3 regions of the Microbaculum marinum genome follow, and region 2 is predicted to be linked to each of the others. Evidence: predicted binding sites of a transcription regulator. Region 2 holds the regulator's gene; each other region holds the start of a gene.

Region 1 (6,935 bases), on a different contig from region 2:
GACCGGCCCGGCGACTTCGCCCAGGCGCTGATGGACCTCGGCGCCACGCTGTGCACGCCGAAGCGGCCGGCCTGCGCGCTGTGCCCGTGGGACGACGCCTGCGTGGCGCACGCGCAGGGGATCGAGGAGAGCCTGCCGGTGAAGGCTGCGAAGAAGGACCGGCCGCTGCGCCGCGGCGCGGCGTTCTGGGCCGAGCGCGGCAACGGCACCGTGCTGATCGAGAAGCGCCCGCCCAAGGGGCTGCTCGGCGGCATGGACGGCGTCTGGCTGACGCCGCTCGGCCGCGACGTCGATCCCGCCGAGGCCCGCGCGCACGCGCCGTTCAAGGAGCGCTGGCACCGCGTCGCCGGCGAGGTGGAGCACGTCTTCACCCATTTCCGGCTGCGGCTGACGGTGTTCACGGCAACGGACGTCACCAGCTTCGCGGCTCCCGGCACACGCTGGGTGGCGCGGTCGGACCTGCCCGGCGTCGGCATGCCGACGGTGATGCGCAAGGCCGCCGCGCACGCGCTGCGCGCGCTGCACGGGCCGGATGCGGAGAAGCTCGTCGCGCTCAGGCGACGGCGAGCTCGGACCTGACGATCTTCCTGAGCGCGTCGATCGGCTGGAGGTCGCCGCCGGTCTCGACGTGCCAGAATGTCCAGCCGTTGCAGGCGTCGAGGCCCTGCACATGGGCGCCGACCTTGTGGATCGAGCCGGCCGTGTCGCCGGACTTCAGCGAGCCGTCGATGCGCACGGTGGCGGCATGGCGGCGGCGCGCGTCGGTCAGCGTGTCGCCGGGCCGGATCAGGCCGCGCTCGATCAGCGTGCCGAACGGGATGCGCGGCTCGTCGCGCCTCGGGCGGGTGACGTCGAGCGCCTCGGCGGGCATCGGCTCGACGGCGTCGATGCGCGCCCGGGCGGCGTCGGCATAGGCGGTCTCGCGCTCGATGCCGACGAAATGACGGCCGAGGCGCTTGGCGACGGCGCCCGTGGTGCCGGAGCCGAAGAAGGGATCGAGGATCGTGTCGCCGGGCTTCGTCGACGACAGGACGACGCGGGCGAGCAGGCTTTCCGGCTTCTGGGTGGGATGGGTCTTGTTGCCGTCGGCGTCCTTCAGCCGCTCGTGGCCGGTGCAGATCGGCAGCAGCCAGTCGGAGCGCATCTGGACGTCGTCGTTCATCGCCTTCATGGCGTCGTAGTTGAAGGTGTAGCCCCGGGTGCCGGCGTCGCGGGCCGCCCAGATCAGCGTCTCGTGGGCGTTGGTGAAGCGCCGCCCGCGGAAGTTCGGCATCGGGTTGGTCTTGCGCCAGACGATGTCGTTGAGCATCCAGAACCCGAGGTCCTGCATGATCGCGCCGACGCGGAAGATGTTGTGGTAGGAGCCGATCACCCAGATCGTGCCGTCGCGCTTCAGCACGCGCCTGCAGGCCAGCAGCCAGGCGCGGGTGAAGGCGTCGTAGGCGGAGAACGACTCGAACTTGTCCCAGTCGTCGTCGACGGCATCGACCCGGGAGTTGTCCGGCCGGTGCAGGGCCCGCTCGAGCTGGAGGTTGTAGGGCGGATCGGCAAAGACGGCATCGACGCATCCCGCGGGAAGCGATTCGAGCGCCGCGATGCAATCGCCGACGAGAATGGTATCGAGGTATCCGGCGGAAGCCGGGCCGGGCGCCCGAGACGCCCGGCTCCGTACGCTTGAAGGCATTACGCTACTCAACCCTTACGCAACTGACGCAAGAGAAGATGCGGCCTCAGGGTAAAGACTGCCTTAACCCAGACACAATTCCCGCTGGGCGATCGGGCGGAAGGTCATCCGGTGGATCCCGCAGGGCCCGAGGCGGCCGAGCGCGTCGAGGTGCTGGGCGGTGCCGTAGCCGCGATTGGTCTCGAAGCCGTAGCCGGGATGGGCGCCCGCGAGCCGGTCCATGATCCGGTCGCGGGTGACCTTGGCGACGATCGAGGCCGCCGCGATCGACAGGCACAGCGCGTCGCCGTCGATCACCGCCTCGCCGGCGCAGCGCGCCGGCGGCAGGTCGCGCCCGTCGACGAGGATGTGGGCGGCGGGCCGGGCAAGGCCCGATATCGCCCGCGACATCGCCGTCAGCGTCGCCTGGCGGATGTTGATCCGGTCGATCACCAGGGCGGAGGCGCCCGACACCGAGACGATGGCGGTGGCGACGATCTGCTCGAACAGTTCCTCCCGCCGCGCCGCCGTCAGCTTCTTCGAATCGGCCAGGCCCTCGGGGATGCGCTTGCGGTCGAGGATGACGGCGGCGGCGACGACCGGACCGGCCAGCGGCCCGCGTCCGGCCTCGTCGACGCCGGCCACATGCGGGCAGCCGCTGCTGTAGACCGCATCCTCGCGCGCGAAATCGGCAACCGCTTCCATGCCGCGGATGCTTCCGCGACTCGCGGGCGCATTTCAAGGGGGCCAGCGAAAATGGGGGGCCAGCGAAAATGGGGGGCAGAAATTGGGGCCGGCCGGCGCGGGGGCGGCGCCGGCCGGCAGTCACAGGTCGCGGGGGATGGGCGGCTGCGACCTGCGAGCCCGGACGGCCGCCGCGCAGCGACACCGGCGGCGGCCTGAACGGGATGGAACGGCAATACGAGGGCGCCTAGCCCGGAAGCACGATGCGCCCTGTCTCGTCCAGCGACCAGTGCGGGTTGAAGGCGACCTCCCACAGGTGGCCGTCGGGATCCTCGAAATATCCGGAGTAGCCGCCCCAGAAGACCTCCTCGGCCCGCCTGACGACGCGTGCGCCGGCCTTCACCGCGTCGGCAAGCGCTGCATCCACCGCGTCGCGGGTCGGCAGGTTCTGGGCGAGCGCGACGGCGCGGAATCCGCTGCCCTGCGGCGGGACGTCGGCATCGTCGGCAAGCGCGGCCCGGCCGAACAGGCCGAGCACGATGCCGCCGGCATCGAAGAAGACGATTTCCGCCTGGCTCTGCTCGGACCGCCTCCAGCCGAGCCTGCCGTAGAAGGCGGCGCTTTCCTGGACGTCGGCGACGCCGAGGGTAACGAGGCTGATACGCTGGTCCACGAATTTCTCCCTGTAGTGCCGTTCAAGTCGCGAATTTCCGAAAAGCGCCGCCGGTCCGGCGTCCCGCCTCAGAACAGGCTCATCTGCGAGCCGACCGCCAGCGGCCGCTCGAACAGGTCGGTCCTGAGCTTCGTCCTGCCGCGATTGAGGCGGTTGCGCTCGGCGGCGAGCTCGAAGCGCCGGCCGATCGTCCAGGCAAGCGGTCCGGTTCCCTTCATCCGGGTGCCGAACTCCGACTGGTAGTCCTTGCCGTCGCGCGTCTGCCGCATCAGCGACATCACCCGCGCGGCGCGGTCGGGAGCGTTGTCCTGAAGCCACTCCACGAACAGGTCGCGCACCTCCAGCGGCAGCCGCAGCAGGATGTAGCCGGCCTCGCGGGCGCCCGCCGCCGATGCCGCCGACAGGATCGACTCCATTTCCGAATCGTTCAGACCGGGGATGACCGGCGCCACCATCACCGCGGTCGGGATGCCGGCCTCGGCCAGCCGCATCATCGCCTCGAGCCGCCGCGACGGCGTCGAGGCCCGCGGCTCCAGGGCGCGGGCCAGCTTGCGGTCGAGACTGGTCACCGAGATGGCCACCTTGGCGAGCCCCTTATCGGCCATCCGCGACAGGATATCGAGGTCGCGGGTCACCAGCGCCGATTTCGTGACGATGCCGACCGGGTGGTTGAAGCGCTCCAGCACCTCGAGCACCTGCCGGGTGATGCGGTGGCTCTTCTCGATCGGCTGGTAGGGATCGGTATTGGTCCCGATCGCGATCGTCGCCGGCACATAGTTCGGATCGGCGAGCTCCTTCTCGAGAAGCTCGGCGGCGTTCGGCTTGGCGAACAGCTTCGATTCGAAGTCCAGGCCCGGCGACAGGCCCATATAGGCGTGCGTCGGCCTGGCGAAGCAGTAGACGCAGCCGTGCTCGCAGCCGCGATAGGGGTTGATCGAGCGGTCGAACGAGATGTCCGGCGACTGGTTGCGGGTGATGATCTTCTTCGGCTTCTCGACCGTCACGGAGGTCCTGAAGGGCGGCAGCTCCTCGCCCGTGCCCCAGCCGTCGTCGAAGATCGAGCGGGCCAGCGGCTCGAACCGCCCGGACCGGTTCGAGCCGGCGCCGCGGCCGCGCCGGCGATCCGGCGCGATGGTCTCGCCGGCGGGGGCACCGGCAGATTCGCCCGGCGCGGCTGCAAAGCCGTCGTCATATTCGGTGAAGCGAGGATTCCGTTCCATCATGGACCCAATCTTAGTGCGCCGACGTGAACATAACAAGAACATTAACCCATTCTGCGCCATTTTTCCTAATGCGCCGGATGGCAGGCGGATCAGCCTGTAGATATAAGAACGCGCATGTTGACGGTTGTGATCCCGACCCTTGATTCCGAACGTCCGCTGGTGGCGACGCTGGCCGCGCTGATTCCGGCCGCGGCGGCGGGCGTCGTCAGCCAGGTGGTGATCTGCGACGGCGGGTCGGGCGACGACACGCTGGCGATCGCCGACGAACTGGGCTGCGACATCGTCTCGGCACCGCGCGGCCGCGGACCGCAGCTGGCCGCCGGAGCGCGCGCGGCACGCCATCCGTGGATCCTGTTCCTGCATTCCGACACGGTTCTCGACGAGGGCTGGCACCGCGAGGTCGCCCACTTCATCGAGCGGACGGGCGAGTCCGACGACCGCGACAGGCGGGCGGCCGTGTTCCGCTTCGCGCTCGACGACTATGGCATTGGGGCGCGGTTCCTGGAGACGATCGTCCAGCTTCGCTGCCTCCTGTTCGCGCTGCCCTACGGCGATCAGGGGCTGCTCATCTCGCGGCGGCACTACGAGAGCCTGGGCGGGTTCAGGCCGATCCCGCTGATGGAGGATATCGACCTGGTGCGGCGCATCGGGCGGCGGGGACTGGTCTACCTGCGGGCGCGCGCCGTCACCAGCGCCGCGCGCTACCGGCATGAGGGCTACGTCAGGCGGATGGCCCGCAATGCCGGTTGCCTGACGCTCTTCTTCCTGCGAGTGCCGCCGCGCCTGATCACCCGAATCTACGGCTGATGCAGCGCTGGCTGGTGGTGATGGCCAAGGCGCCCCGCGCCTACGCCGTCAAATCCCGGCTTGCAAAGGACATCGGCGCCGCCGAGGCGACGCGGTTCTACCGGGTCGTGCTCAACGGCCTCGTGCGCCGGGTCGCCGGCGATCCGCACTGGCAGACGGTGCTCGCCGTCGCGCCGGACCGTTGCACGCGCGAGCCGGTCTGGCCGCCGGGGGTGGCGGTGACGGCCCAGGGACGCGGCGACCTCGGCCGACGGATGCAACGGGTCATGGAGGCCCTGCCGCCAGGCCCGGCGATCATCGTGGGCAGTGACATTCCGACGATCCGCCCGCCCCATCTGCGGGAGGCATTTCGCCTCCTGGATCGCAACGACGTGGTGATCGGCCCGGCCGAGGACGGCGGCTACTGGCTGGTGGGCCTGAAGCGCCGGCCGGTGGTCGCCCGGATCTTTGCGGGCGTGCGCTGGTCCACGCCGCACGCGCTGGCCGACACGCTGTCGAACTGCCGGCGGCTGAGCGTCGCGACCGCCGCGACGCTGCCGGATGTCGACGGCGTCGACGACTGGCAGCGCTGGCGGCGCGGCGGCTGATCGCGCAGCCGCCACATGCCGGAGCGAAATGCGGCGCCGGAAGATCCCTGTCGAGAGGCCTACAGCCTGAGCTGATAGCTCACCGGCACCCAGCGGTAGCCGTCGCCTGCCTTCTCCACGTAACCGATCGCCGGGAAGGGCATGTGATAGCCGGTAGCGGGGATGCGGTCGGCCGCGACCATGTCGAGGATCTTCTTGCGGCTGCGGACCGCCTCGTCCTTGTCCATGTCGAACGACACGTGCCATTCGGGCTTCTGCAGCGACAGGACGTAATGGTTGGTCGTGTCTCCCCAGATCAGGAACGGCTTGCCGCCGCTCTCGACCAGAAAGGCCATGTGGCCGGGCGTATGACCGGGGGCCGCAACGGCACGGATGCCCGACACGACCTCGCCGCCGTCTTCCAGGAACGTCGTCTTGTCGGCAAACGTCACGACGTTGGACTGGGTGAGGCTGGCGACCCGATCCATCGGCCCGCCGAGCTTGGCCTCGTCCGACCAGAAATCGTACTCGGTGCGGCCGGTCACGTAGCGCGCGTTGGGGAAGGTCGGCTTGCCGTCCTCCATCGTCCCGCCGATGTGATCCGGATGAAAATGGGTGAGAACCACGACATCGACCTGGTCGGGCGTATAGCCGGCCGCCTCGAGCTTGCTGGCGAGTGCCCCCGCGGCGGGCCGCCGGGCAGCGCCGTTGCCGGTGTCGAACAGGACGAGTTCGTTGCCGGTGTTAATCACCACCGGGGTAAAGCTGATCTCCAGCTTCTCCTCGGGGAGGAAGTTTTGCGAGGCGTAGTCCTGGACCTGCTCTGCCGGCTGATCGTTGCCGAAGATCGGATGCGGGCCGTCCACCTGGACTGCGCCGTCGCTGACCGTCGCAATCTCGAATTCGCCGAGCTGGAACCGGTAGACCTGAGGCTGGGTTGCGCCCAACATCGGGGCCGCCGCCCTTGCCGGTGCGGTCAGTCCTCCGCCGAGCACCGGCACCAGGGCGGCGCCGGCGGTGGCCAGAAGCGCATTCCTGCGGGTGATCTGCATGGGGTTTGCGGATTGGTCGTTCATGCTGGTTCCTCCCGGTTTCGAGGCGTTGGCTCGCGCGACGATGGCGGTCGGCGGAGCCTGCCGCAGTAGATAACCCCCGCGTCCGCGACGTCTTCCCCGATCGGGCACAAGTTCACGGCATTGTGACGAGGACCGGATCCCGCAAGCGGCGATGCCGCGGTCGAAAAAAGGCCGGCGAGGGGACGCCGGCCTTAAGGTCCAGGGAGGATCGCGGCCGCGTCAGAATGCCTGGCTCTGCGACCG
Region 2 (6,935 bases):
ATGGCGACGTGGCTGATCGCGATACTGACCGCACTGCTCGCGGCGGCGACTCTGGCGCCGGTATCCCGGATCCCGCATGGTTTCGTGCGAGTTTGCGACTTTCCCAAGCTGCAGATCATCGCACTCACGATTGCTGCGGCGGTCGCCACCCTGGTGTTCCTGCCGTGGGGCACCACCGTCATCGTGCTGGTCGCGGTCCAGGTCCTGATCATACTGGTCCAATCCGTTGCCTGCGTGCGGTTCACGCCCCTGTGGCGGGTTCAGTCGCTCCGTTTCGACGGCACCGCCGACAACCCGGCGGTCGTCCGCATCCTGGTCTCGAACGTGAAGATGTCGAACCGGGACCATGGCCGGCTGATCGAGGTGGTGCGGCGCGAGGCTCCCGATTTCGCGGCTTTCCTAGAGTGCGACGGGCCATGGCAGACGGCGCTGTCCGAACTGAAGGACATCCTGCCACACGCGCTCGAACATCCGCTCGACAACTCCTACGGCATGATCATCCTGTCGCGCATTCCTTTTCGCTCAGCCGAGTTCCGGTTCGTCTTTTCCGACGAGGTTCCGTCGGCAAGGATTGTCGCCGAAACCGGGGCCGGAGATCCGTTTGCGCTCTACGTGGTGCATCCCGAACCGCCGGTTCCCTATGCCGACACGATCGGACGCGATGGCGAACTGATCCTCCTCGCCCGGGATGCCAAGGCCGAGTCGCTACCGACCATCGTAACCGGCGACATGAACGACGTGGCCTGGTCGCCGACCACGCGTCGATTCCAGCGCCTGAGCGGACTGCTCGACCCACGGGTCGGCCGCGGCTTCTACAACAGCTTCGACGCCCGATACCCCCTGCTGAGATGGCCGCTCGACCACCTTTTTCACGATCCGCGATTTCGCCTTGTGCGGCTGGAGCGGCTCCCCAACATCGGGTCCGACCATTTCCCGATGCTGTTCGAACTCGCGCTGACAAGTCGCAACGGCGCCGATGAAACTCCGCAGGCCGCGGATTCGGAGGATCTGGAGGAAGCACGAGAGGTTACCCAGGCCGCGGACAATCTGGACCGTGAACCAATCGGATCGGATTGGGAAAAATAGGCCACCGGATCCCGCTACGGATCAGACGCCTCCTTCAGTGCGCGGCGATGCCGATGTGCTTTCCATTCCCCGGCGCAGCGAAAAGTCGCTCAGTCGCAAAACAACCGGCGGCGGCATTGCGTTAATCCGGAATTAACCATTGTCGAACACAACAAGAACATGTATCTATGTTCTTGATTTGTACACGATCTGGATTCGGCGCTGAGGTCTTCGGCGGCAGCGGGATCGGCGACGGGAGCGCGCAATGCTGACACGCAAGCAGTACGAACTGCTTATGTTTATCCACGAACGCCTCAAGGAATCCGGCGTTCCTCCTTCGTTCGACGAAATGAAGGAGGCCCTGGACCTGCGCTCCAAGTCGGGAATCCACCGGCTGATCACCGCCCTAGAAGAACGAGGCTTCATCCGGCGCCTGCCGCACCGTGCGCGCGCCATGGAAATCGTCCGCCTGCCCGATTCGGTCGCGCCCGGCCTGGCGGTGCGCAGCCGTGGCTTCGCGCCCAGCGTCATCGAGGGCAGTCTCGGGAAGTCGCCCCCGCCCGAATCTCGCTCCGAGCCTGAGCCGGTCGCGGATCACGGCGAATCCGTATCCGTGCCGGTGATGGGCAGGATTGCGGCCGGCACGCCCATTTCGGCCATCCAGAACCACACGCACTCGATTCCGATCCCGGTGGACATGCTGTCGCGCGGCGAGCACTTCGCGCTGGAAGTCAGGGGCGATTCGATGGTCGAGGCGGGCATTCTCGACGGCGATACCGTGCTGATCCGCAAGACCGACACGGCAGACACCGGCGATATCGTCGTAGCCCTGGTCGACGACGAAGAAGCGACCCTGAAGCGGCTCCGCCGCAAGGGCGATTCGATCGCGCTCGAAGCGGCGAACCCGGCCTACGAGACCCGCATTTTCGGCCCCGACCGGGTCGATATCCAAGGCCGGCTCGTGGGTTTGATACGGCGGTATTGAGCCGCCACCGCGGTTGACCGTCAGTCCGACGGCTCGTCCGGGGACACACTCCGTCGGGTCCACGGGCGGTCGCCGGCCAGTTCGGTTGCCGAGGTGAGTTTAAGTCCGTGTGGCGTTGCGCGCACAGACACCGCACCGAGCCGTGCCACATCCAACGGGCCGAAGACCAGCGCGTCGCTCCGGCACCACTCGGGCGGCACCAGTTCGCTGACGACGACGTCGGCCCAGGCGCAGTCTTCTGCAAATGCCATCGGTTCCTCGACGACGGCCACGCGCAGTCGCGGCGAGGCGGCGATACAACCCGCCTCATCGCAGGAGGCGGTTGCGGCCGCTTGCGCGGTCTCGGGCTGGCCGACCCGCCGCAGCCAGGTTTCGGCCACGTACTGGGACCGGGCCCGCGGCACGAATACCAGTCCCCCGTCGTCCATCCTTACCGCCGCCATGCCGGCATCGCGCGAAACGAAAAGGTCCGGGATCGGCATCAGCCACGGTGTGGCCATGCCGACGATGATCAGGGGCACACCCAGATAGCGCCAGCTGGTGCGCCACAGGCTGAGCCACAGCCCGCCGGCGGCGACTGCGGCCAGTCCCAGCACCGGCATCGCCGGCACCATCCGTATGGCACCGTCCCAGCCCGAAACGTGATGGGCGACCGCGAGTACCCCCTCTATGCCAAGTCCCATCGCCCCCAGAGCAGGCGCCTCGAGGCCGAACGGCATCAGCACCACCGCCAGCAGACCGGCTGGCATTACCACGAGACTGACAAGCGGCATGGCGACGACGTTGGCGATGAGCCCGTATACCGCCACCCGGTTGAAGTGGAACGCGGCGAACGGTCCGGTCGCGAGGCCCGCAATCAGCGACGTGAAGACAAGGCCGATCAGCGCGCGCCGGAGAAACAACAGGAGCGGCTTTGCCGCCCTGTCCGGCGCGCGTGCCGCGGCCATCTGGACCGCCTCGTAGGCCGCGACCAGGGCGATCGTGGCCGCAAACGACATCTGGAAGCTCGCGGAAACAAGCGCCTCCGGCGTCAGCGCGAGTACCATCCAGGCAGCGACAGCGACGTTCCTGAGCGTGATCGCCGGACGATCGAACAGGATCGCGACCAGCATGATCGCGGCCATCACGAAGGCGCGCTGGGTTGCTATCGAGCCGCCCGACAGGAGGAGATATCCGGCACCTCCGGCGAGCGCGACGATTGCCGCCCACTTCTTGATCGGCCGGGTAAGGGCCAGGGCCGGCGAAAGTGCGAGCGCTGCACGCACCGTCCAGAACAGCGTGCCGACGACGAGCATCATGTGCAGGCCGGAGATCGCCAGGATATGGGCGAGGCCGGACATCCTGAGCGCCTCCTGGTCTGCTTCGGGTATGGCGCCGCGCTGGCCGGTCACGAGCGCAGCCGCGACCGCGCCCGGCGAGCCCGGCAAGGTTCCGACGATCCGCACGGCAATGCCGAGCCGCAACCGTTCGACCCGATCAAGAAAGTTTTCGATCAATCCCGGCGGATCGGAAGGACGCGGAACGGGGGCGCTGACGATGAAGCCCACGCCGCCGATCCCGTCGAAGTACGCCTGACGCGCATAGTCGAAGGCCCCCGGCGCGGCGGCGTCCGGGGGCGGCATGATCACCGCGTCGAAGGAAACCACGGTGCCCGGCTGCGGAATCGCCCAGTTGCCGCGCGACCAGAGCGACAGCAACCGCGGCGGCGGCAGGTTCGCGCCCAACTCGGCCGGCGCCACCAGCAGCCGTGCCGCTCCGCCTTCGCGGCTGTCGACGCTGACGATCCGGCCGGTCACTGCCACCGGACCGATCCTTTCCATGATGACAGGGCCTGCCACGAGACGTGCCCTCACGGTGCCGTCGGCCAGCCCAAGCGCAGCCAGCAATGCGCCAAGGACGATTGCGCCGGTTGGTCGGGCAAACCCCGTGTGCCGGACGGCAAGGCCCGCGACGACGCACAGCAAGATGACCGCGACCAGCGAGGGTTCGCGCGGCAGAGCGAAGTAGACGGCGATTCCGGAGCCGAATGCGACCGGCGTCCACAGGAACAGGCGGTCGCGTTCCCCGTCCATCCGCTCGGCGGCCGACAGCGGGCGGACGAAGCCGACCGGGCGCATGCCGACCTGCACCGGAAGATTGCCGCTTCGCGCGGCGATCACCGGCAACAGCCTCCTGCCCGTGGACGTCTCGTCGCTCATTCGCCCCAGGGCCGCGTCGCGCCGACGCCCCGCAGCCCTCCCAGCGCCGGTGGATCCGGCCTCCCAAGCCCCGCTTCAACAACGGCCGGCGCCCATGCTACACAGCGCCACCCGACCAACAGTCTAGCTCTCACAGGAAAGCCGCCGCCAGTCGTCATGTCGAACCCCACCGAGATCGTCACCCGCTTCGCCCCCTCGCCGACCGGATTCCTGCATATCGGCGGGGCACGGACAGCACTGTTCAACTGGCTGTATGCGCGCGGCCGCGGCGGCCGCATGCTGCTGCGCATCGAGGACACCGACCGGGCGCGCTCGACCGAGGAGGCGATCGCGGCGATCCTCGACGGGCTCGCATGGCTTGGCCTCGACTGGGACGGCGATCCGGTCTCGCAGCACGCCCGCGCCGAGCGGCATCGCGAAGCCGTCGAGCAACTGCTCGCCGCAGGCAAGGCCTACCGCTGCTACGCGAGCCCCGAGGAACTGGCCGAGATGCGCGAGACGGCGCGCAAGGAGGGCCGCCCGCCTCGCTATGACGGGCGCTGGCGCGACCGCGATCCGTCCGAGGCCCCGCAGGGCGTTAACCCGGCGATCCGGCTGAAGGCGCCGCAGGAGGGCGAGACGGTGATCGAGGATCACGTGCAGGGCCGGGTCACCTGGCAGAATGCCGATCTCGACGACCTGATCCTGCTGCGTTCGGACGGCAATCCCACATACATGCTCGCCGTCGTCGTCGACGACCACGACATGGGGGTCACGCACGTCGTACGGGGCGACGATCACCTGACCAACGCCGCGCGCCAGACGCACATCTACCAGGCGCTCGGCTGGAACGTGCCGGAATGGGCGCATATCCCCCTTATCCACGGCCCCGACGGGGCGAAACTGTCGAAACGGCACGGCGCCCTCGGGGTCGAGGCCTATCGCGCGATGGGGTATCTGCCTGCCGCCATGCGCAACTACCTCGTACGGCTCGGCTGGAGCCATGGCGACCACGAGGTCATGTCCACGGAGCAGATGCTCGAATGGTTCGATCTCGACGCGATCGGCAGGTCGGCGGCCCGCTTCGATTTCGCCAAGCTGGAGAACCTGAACGGCATCTACATGCGGCAGATGCCCGACGACGACCTGCTGGTGGAGTTCCGCCGAAGCCTGCCGTACCTGGAAGGCGGACCGGCATTCGAGGAGAAGCTCGACGCCACCAATTCGGCACGTCTCGCAGGCGCGATACCGGGCTTGAAGGAGCGCGCGAAGAATCTTACCGAACTTCTTGCCAACTCGCAGTTTCTCGTTGACGAACGGCCGCTTTCTTTGGACGACAAGGCGGCCAGGATCCTGGATGACGCGGGCCGCGTCACCCTGGCCGGGTTGCTGCCGCTCCTCACCGGTGCAGCGGCCTGGGACGCGGAGACGCTGGAAGGCATCGTGCGCGAGTTTGCCGAGGAGACCGGGCGCAAGCTCGGACAGGTGGCCCAGCCGCTGCGCGCCGCGCTGACCGGGCGCGGCACATCGCCGGGCATCTTCGACGTGCTGGTCGTGCTCGGCCGGGATGAGAGCCTCGGCAGAATCGGCGACCAGACCGGCGTTCCGACGGATTGACGGGAAGCCCCGGCGCTACATCTATGCGACAGGGCACCCATCCGGGTGCTTGCCGAGGGCGGTCAAATCGGCTACCCAACCGTAACATATTCCAACCGAACGGCAGACCCTCGACCGCCGGCAACGCAACTTGGCCGGGCCGCGTCTTCAGGCCTGCAATATCCGACCTCAGGACAGGAGAAGCCTGCCCATGAACGACGAAAACGCTCCCGCCACCACCCAAGAGGGCGAGGCCGCGACGTTGCAGCTTGGCGGCAAGGGTTACGATTTCCCGGTCCTTCCCGGGACGATCGGTCCCGATGTCGTGGACATCTCCAAGCTGTACGGGACCGCGCACACGTTCACCTACGACCCGGGCTTCACGTCGACCGCGAGCTGCGAGTCGAAGATCACCTATATCGACGGTGACGAAGGCGTCCTGCTCTATCGCGGCTACCCGATCGAGCAGCTTGCCGAGCACGGCGACTTCCTGGAGACCTGCTACCTGCTCTTGTATGGCGAGCTTCCGACGCAGACCCAGAAGGCCGATTTCGACCACCGTGTCACCAACCACACCATGCTGCACGAGCAGATGGCGCGGTTCTATTCCGGCTTCCGGCGCGATGCCCATCCGATGGCGGTCATGGTCGGCGTCGTCGGCGCATTGTCTGCCTTCTATCACGACTCCACCGACATCTCGGACCCCTACCAGCGCATGGTGGCGAGCGTCCGGATGATCGCGAAGATGCCGACGATCGCGGCGATGGCCTACAAGTACCACGTCGGCCAGCCGTTCATGTATCCGCGCAACGAGCTCGACTATGCGTCGAACTTCCTGCACATGTGCTTCGCCGTGCCCTGCGAGGAATACAAGGTCAATCCGGTGCTGGCCCGCGCCATGGACCGGATATTCATCCTGCACGCGGACCACGAGCAGAACGCCTCGACCTCGACGGTGCGGCTGGCCGGTTCGTCCGGTGCCAATCCGTTCGCCTGCATCGCAGCCGGCATCGCCTGCCTGTGGGGTCCCGCTCACGGCGGCGCCAACGAGGCGGCGCTCAACATGCTCGGCGAGATCGGCTCCGTCGACCGGATTCCCGAGTACATCGAGC
Region 3 (6,935 bases), on a different contig from region 2:
TTGCCCTGGTCGACGAGGGAGTGCAGCACCTCGAGCAGTTTCCTCACGTCGTGGAAGTGCAGGCCCGTCGTCGGCTCGTCGAGAATGTAGAGCGTGCGTCCCGTGGCCCGACGCGACAATTCCTTGGCAAGCTTTATCCGCTGCGCCTCGCCCCCGGAGAGCGTGGTGGCCTGCTGGCCGACGTGGATGTAGCCGAGGCCGACGCGCTGCAGCGTCTCCATCTTCTCGCGGATCGACGGCACCGCGTCGAACAGGTCGCGTGCCTCGTCGACCGTCATGTCGAGCACGTCGGCAATGGATTTGCCCTTGAACAGTACTTCCAGTGTCTCGCGGTTGTAGCGACGGCCCTTGCAGACGTCGCAGGTCACGTAGACGTCCGGCAGGAAGTGCATCTCGATCTTGATGACGCCGTCGCCCTGGCAGGCCTCGCAGCGGCCGCCCTTGACGTTGAAGGAGAACCGGCCGGGCGCATAGCCGCGCGCCTTGGCTTCCGGCAGCCCGGCGAACCATTCCCGGATCGGCGTGAACGCGCCGGTGTAGGTGGCGGGGTTGGAGCGCGGCGTGCGGCCGATCGGCGACTGGTCGATATCGATGATCTTGTCGATATGCTCCAGTCCGTCGATCCGGTCGTGTGCACCCGGATGCTCGCGAGCGTTGTTGAGTTTGCGGGCGATCGCCTTGTAGACCGTGTCGATCAGCAGCGAGGACTTGCCGCCGCCGGAAACTCCCGTGACGCAGGTAAAGGTGCCGAGGGGAACTTCGGCGGTCACGTTCTTCAGGTTGTTCTCGCGGGCCCCGACCACGCGGATGCGCCTGTGGGCGGATATCTCGCGGCGTTCGTCGGGCAGCGGTATCTGCTCGAAACCGGTCAGGTAGCGACCCGTCAGGCTTGCCGGATTGGCCATGATCTCTTCCGGCGTACCCCGCGCGACGATCTGGCCGCCGTGTATGCCTGCCGCCGGACCGACGTCGATGACATAGTCTGCAGAGCGGATCGCATCCTCGTCATGCTCGACGACGATCACGGTGTTGCCCAGGTCCCGCAGGTGCCGGAGCGTCCCGAGCAGGCGGGCGTTGTCGCGCTGGTGCAGCCCGATCGACGGTTCGTCGAGCACGTAGAGCACGCCCGTCAGGCCCGAGCCGATCTGCGAGGCAAGGCGGATGCGCTGGCTCTCGCCGCCCGACAGCGTACCCGATGACCGGGACAGGGTCAGGTAGTCGAGGCCCACGTCATTGAGGAATGCCAGTCGCTCGCGGATCTCCTTGAGGATGCGGCTTGCGATCTCGTTCTGCTTTTCCGACAGGTCGCGGGGAAGGGCCTCGAACCAGCCGTTTGCCGCGCGAATTGACATGTCGCCCACTTCGCCGATGTGCCTGCCGGCGATCTTCACGGCCAGCGCCTCGGGCTTCAGCCGGAATCCGTTGCAGGCCGAGCAGGGCGTCTGGCTCATGTACCTTTCGATTTCCTCTCGCGACCAGGAGGATTCCGTTTCCTTCCAGCGCCGTTCGAGGTTCGGGATCACCCCTTCGAACGTCTTCTTCGTGTCGTAGGCGCGCAGGCCGTCGTCATAGGTGAACTTGATCGTCGCGCCGCCCGATCCGTGCAGGATCGCGTTCCGGCCGTCTTCCGGCAGTTCGTCCCACGGAGTCGTCATCTTGAATCCGTAGTGGCGTCCCAGTGCCTCCAGCGTCTGCAGGTAGTAGGGCGACGATGAGCGCGCCCATGGCGCCACCGCGCCGGCCTTGAGGGTCAATCGCGGATCGGGGATCACCATGTCGGGATCGATCCGCTTCTCCGAGCCCAGCCCGTCACAGACCGGGCAGGCGCCGTGCGGGCTGTTGAACGAAAACAGACGCGGCTCGATCTCCGTAATCGTGAACCCGGAGACCGGGCAGGCGAACTTCTCGGAGAAGATCAGTCGCTTCGGCTCACCCTTTTCGTCCTTCTCGTCGGCGAATTCCGCCACCGCCAGTCCGTCGGCGAGCTGCAGCGCCGTCTCGAAGGAATCGGCCAGCCGCGAGGCCATGTCCTCGCGCACCACCACCCGGTCGACCACCACGTCGATGTCGTGTTTGTACTTCTTGTCCAGGGCCGGAGCATCGGCGATCTCGTGGAACTCGCCATCGATCTTCACGCGCTGGAAACCGCGCTTCATCAGGTCGGCCAGTTCCTTGCGGTACTCGCCCTTGCGCCCGCGCACGATCGGCGCCAGCAGATAGAGCCGCGTGCCTTCGGGAAGCGCCAGCGTCCGGTCGACCATCTGGCTTACCGTCTGGCTCTCGATCGGCAGTCCAGTCACCGGCGAATAGGGCACGCCGACGCGGGCGAAGAGCAGGCGCAGATAGTCGTAGATCTCGGTGACGGTGCCGACCGTCGAGCGCGGGTTGCGCGACGTCGTCTTCTGCTCGATCGAGATCGCCGGGGACAGGCCCTCGATGTGATCGACGTCCGGCTTCTGCATCATCTCGAGGAACTGCCGGGCATAGGCCGACAAGCTCTCGACGTAGCGACGCTGGCCTTCCGCGTAGATCGTGTCGAAGGCGAGCGACGACTTTCCGGATCCCGATAGGCCGGTGATCACCACGAGCTCGTCGCGCGGAATGTCGACCGAGACGTTCTTGAGATTGTGCTCGCGCGCGCCGGAGACGGATATGAACTTCTGCATGGGCTTTACGGCTTCGACTGGTCCATCGTCGTGGATCCAACGGCCAGATGGTCGGACCGGTTCACGAATTCGTGGAGTTGGCGGAGATCGGCGTTGTTCCGCATGTCAATATAGGACAGGCCACCCTCCAGAAGAACCCTGGCACGACGTCGGAGGCCGCGCGATGCGGTGGCCTCGATGACAGCCGCACCGACCTCCAGGACAGGTGCCCGTGTCGGGGTCATGCGCATGGCCTGTCACCTTCGGCCGAGAATCACGCGGGATTGCACGTTGATTGAGAACATAATAGGAACATGTCGGCAAGGCCGACGTGCAGGACCTTCGGTGCCCCGCCGGGTTCGCCGGACCCCCGATGAGGTCTGTGGAAAACGCTCATCGGAAAGACGGGCGGGGCGACGGCGCTGCGTCGGGCGGATAGTGTCGCCGGCAACTGAGAGACATGGAAAGGGCAAGCGATGTCGGGAAGCGTGAACAAGGTGATCCTGGTCGGCAATCTGGGCGCGGATCCCGAGATCCGTCGGACACAGGACGGCCGCCCGATCGCCAACCTGCGGATCGCGACCTCCGAGACCTGGCGGGATCGCAACTCGGGTGAACGGCGAGAGCGCACGGAATGGCACCGGGTCGTGATCTTCAACGAGGGGCTTTGCAAGATCGCCGAGCAGTACCTGCGCAAGGGCTCCAAGGTGTACCTTGAAGGCCAGCTCCAGACCCGGAAGTGGCAGGACCAGTCCGGACAGGACCGCTACTCCACCGAGGTCGTGTTGCAGGGCTTCAATTCGGCGCTGACCATGCTCGACAGCCGTCAGGGCGAAGGAGGTGGATTTGGCGGCGGGGGCGGCGGCGGATCCGACTTCGGCTCCAGCGGCCCGATGGAGAGTGGCGGCGGCTTCGGCGGCGGCGGTGGTCGCGGCGGTGCCTCCCACGACATGGACGACGATATTCCGTTCTAGGCCGAAGCGGACTCTTGCCCGATCGGTTCGGCGGGGCTTCCTGCGGCCAGGGTCGCCATATCCGGCGCGTTGCGATTAGTCATATTCCAATTTCCGAATATATACCTATATGTCGGATGCGGAATGTGGAGAATTGCTCATGTTGCCTCGCACCCTGCCGGCCGGACTGTCGCATTTGGGGCCGGTTCTGGCGCTGACCGCCGGCCTCCTTGTGGCCACCGGACATCTGCGGGCGGCCGACGGCTTCCTGGTCGAGGAAAGCACCGTCGCCGACCACAAGGCTGTCTTCGCCTCGGTGCAGAGCGCCGACGTCGTCCCCGCACGCGCCAGGATCGGCGGCACGGTGATGGAACTGACGGCGGCGGAAGGCGACGCCGTCAAAGCGGGTGAGAGGATCGCGACCATAGTCGACGACAAGCTCGCTTTGCGCATTCAGGGGCTGGAAGCGAGCATCCGGGGGCTGCAGTCGGCAGTGAACAATGCCGAGACCGAACTGAAACGGGCAGAGGAACTCAAGAGCCGGGGCATCGTTTCCCAGGCTCGCCTTGACCAGATCCAGACCACCTACGACGTCGCGCACAACCGGCTGCAGACGGCGCAGGCCGAAAAGATGGTGGCCGAACAGCAGGTCGCGGAGGGGGCGGTCGAAGCACCCGGCGCGGGCCGCGTCCTGTCGGTGCCGGTGACGATCGGAACCGTCGTGCTGCCCGGCGAGACGATCGCCGAAATCGCATCCGATCGCTACATCCTGCGCCTCGAGGTTCCGGAACGCCACGCGCGGTACATCAAACTCGGTGACGAGGTCCTTATCGGCACGCGCGGCCTGGACGTTGCCGACGACTCCGTCGGCAAGGGCAGGATCGTCACCGTCTACCCGCGCCTCCAGAACGGCCGCGTGGTCGCAGACGCGGAAGTCTCCGGACTCGGCGACTACTTCGTCGGCGAGCGGGCGCTGGTGCGCATCGCCGCGGGCGAACGCCGGGCGATCGTCATTCCATCGGCCTATGTCTTCAAGCGATACGGGCTCGACTATGTGCGCGTCGAGGGCGAGGAGGGGACCCCTCTCGACGTGGTGGTCCAACTCGGCCAACAAGTCAGCGACGGCGAACCCAACACGGTCGAGGTGCTGGGCGGGCTCAATGCGGGCGACCGACTGGTGCGCCCGTGAATTCTGCCGACAGCCCCGATCCGCAGCCGCGCATGAAGCCCGGCCTTTCGGGAACGCTCACGCGCGCCTTCATTTCCTCGCCCCTGACGCCGCTGCTGCTGATTTCCGCGCTGGCACTCGGCCTGGTCGCACTGGTCTCCCTGCCGCGCGAGGAGGAGCCGCAGATCAGCGTGCCGCTCGTCGACCTCCACGTCTCGGCGAACGGACTCAAGGCGGAGGACGTCGTCAAACTCGTCACTGAGCCGCTCGAGACCATCGTCAAGGGCATCAACGGCGTCGAGCACGTCTACAGCCAGACGCATGACGACCAGGTGGTGGTGACGGCGCGGTTCTTCGTCGGCACCGATCCCGACGACGCCATCCTGCGGGTGCACGAGAAGGTGCGCGCCAGCATGGACCGGATACCGATAGGCATTCCGGAACCGCTGATCGTTGGACGCGGCATCGACGACGTGGCGATCTTCGTCGTCACCCTGGCGCCGAAGCCGGAGGCGGCCTCCCGATGGACCGATGCCGGGCTCCACTCGATCGCCCGCGATCTTCTGGCCGAACTGGCGAAGGTCGAGGATGTGGGAACGACCTACATCGTCGGCGGCCGCGACGAGCAGATCCGCGTCGAACCCGATCCCGAACGGCTGGCTCTCTACGGCATCACGCTCGAACAGCTGATCGGCAAGATCGCCGGCTCGAACCGGTCGTTCATGGCCGGCACGGTGCGCGACGGGAACCGAAGTCTGCCCGTTGTCGCGGGCCAGACCCTTCAGGGCATTCCTGACATAGGCCTCCTGGAAATCACCGCCCGCGACGGCCGCAGGGTCTATGTCGGCGACGTCGCCAGGGTCGTCGTCGGCGCCGCGCCGGAGGAGCATCTGGTGTGGCAGGTGTCCAGGAACGAGGACGGCGGGATCGAGCGGGTGCCGGCGGTCTCGATCGCCATTGCCAAGCGGGCCGGCGCGAACGCCGTGGTGATCGGCGAGAACCTCGTCGGTCGACTCGAACTGCTGCGCGACCGGCTGGTGCCCGAGGACCTCGACCTTCTCGTCACCCGCAACTACGGCGAGACCGCCAATGAGAAGGCGGACGAACTGCTGTTCCATCTCGGGCTCGCCACCATCTCCATCGTCTTCCTCGTCATCTTCGCCATCGGCTGGCGGGAAGGCATTGTGGTCGTCGTCGTCATTCCCACCACGATCCTGCTGACGCTCGCCGCCTCGTACGTGATGGGCTACACGATCAACAGGGTCAGCCTGTTCGCGCTGATCTTCTCGATCGGCATCCTGGTCGACGACGCCATAGTGGTGATCGAGAACATCGCCCGCCACTGGGCGATGAACGACGGACGCGACCGGCGCGAGGCGGCGATCGACGCGGTCGCCGAGGTCGGCAACCCGACCATCGTGGCGACGCTGACCGTCGTCGCCGCGCTCCTGCCGATGCTGTTCGTGTCGGGGCTGATGGGCCCCTACATGAGCCCGATCCCGGCGAACGCGTCGGCGGCGATGATCTTTTCCTTCTTCGTCGCCGTCGTGGTGACGCCATGGCTGATGGTGCGCTTCGGCGGCAGGGCCGGGCACCGGGGAGGGCACGGCGCAGCGCGGGGCGGCGTGCTTGGGCGCCTCTACACTGCAGTTGCATGGCCCATTATTCACTCGCGCGCCGGCGCGTGGGCCTTCCTGCTAATCGTCGGGATCGCCACTGTGGCGGCAACCTACCTTTTCTACGACAAGACCGTCACGGTGAAGCTGCTGCCCTTCGACAACAAGTCGGAGCTGCAGGTGGTCGTCGACCTGCCGGAGGGGTCGACCCTGGAATCGACGGACCGTGCGCTGCTGGCGGCCGCCCAACGCCTTGCCGACCTGCCGGAACTCGCGTCGATCCAATCCTATGCCGGCACGGCGGCGCCGTTCAACTTCAACGGGCTGGTGCGCCACTACTATCTGCGCGGCCTGCCCGAGCACGGCGACCTGCAGGTCAACCTGACGCCGAAGCCCGACCGCGACCGGACCAGCCACGATATTGCCCTCGACGTGCGCGCGCGGCTGGCGGATCTCGATCTGCCGGAGGGCACCAGCGTGAAGGTCGTCGAGGTGCCGCCGGGGCCGCCGGTGCTGGCGACGTTGCTGGCCGAGGTCTATGGGCCGGATGCCG

What was found. Region 2 encodes LexA, which represses DNA repair genes until DNA is damaged. Its sites were predicted from a motif close to TGTTCNNNNTGTGTTCNG; they were not measured.
Region 1: a site for LexA is predicted at 4,267-4,284, ahead of V3328_RS09640 (PA0069 family radical SAM protein). Genes of this name have one in related genera too.
Region 3: a site for LexA is predicted at 2,943-2,960, ahead of uvrA (excinuclease ABC subunit UvrA). Genes of this name have one in related genera too.

What each region holds. Positions count from the first base shown of each region.
Region 1 is NZ_JAZHOF010000003.1:536,917-543,851, reverse strand. It holds gene mutY (A/G-specific adenine glycosylase) at 1-579, shown strand, start outside; gene V3328_RS09655 (site-specific DNA-methyltransferase) at 554-1,684, opposite strand; gene V3328_RS09650 (ribonuclease HII) at 1,748-2,368, opposite strand; gene V3328_RS09645 (VOC family protein) at 2,595-3,020, opposite strand; gene V3328_RS09640 (PA0069 family radical SAM protein) at 3,089-4,240, opposite strand; gene V3328_RS09635 (TIGR04283 family arsenosugar biosynthesis glycosyltransferase) at 4,358-5,050, shown strand; gene V3328_RS09630 (TIGR04282 family arsenosugar biosynthesis glycosyltransferase) at 5,050-5,637, shown strand; gene V3328_RS09625 (MBL fold metallo-hydrolase) at 5,697-6,692, opposite strand; gene V3328_RS09620 (choice-of-anchor P family protein) at 6,912-6,935, opposite strand, start outside.
Region 2 is NZ_JAZHOF010000013.1:13,661-20,595, forward strand. It holds gene V3328_RS24275 (endonuclease/exonuclease/phosphatase family protein) at 1-1,086, shown strand; gene lexA (transcriptional repressor LexA) at 1,331-2,050, shown strand; gene V3328_RS24285 (ComEC/Rec2 family competence protein) at 2,071-4,248, opposite strand; gene gltX (glutamate--tRNA ligase) at 4,405-5,844, shown strand; gene gltA (citrate synthase) at 6,035-6,935, shown strand, end outside.
Region 3 is NZ_JAZHOF010000007.1:165,783-172,717, reverse strand. It holds gene uvrA (excinuclease ABC subunit UvrA) at 1-2,666, opposite strand, end outside; gene V3328_RS17495 (single-stranded DNA-binding protein) at 3,122-3,619, shown strand; gene V3328_RS17490 (efflux RND transporter periplasmic adaptor subunit) at 3,759-4,787, shown strand; gene V3328_RS17485 (efflux RND transporter permease subunit) at 4,820-6,935, shown strand, end outside.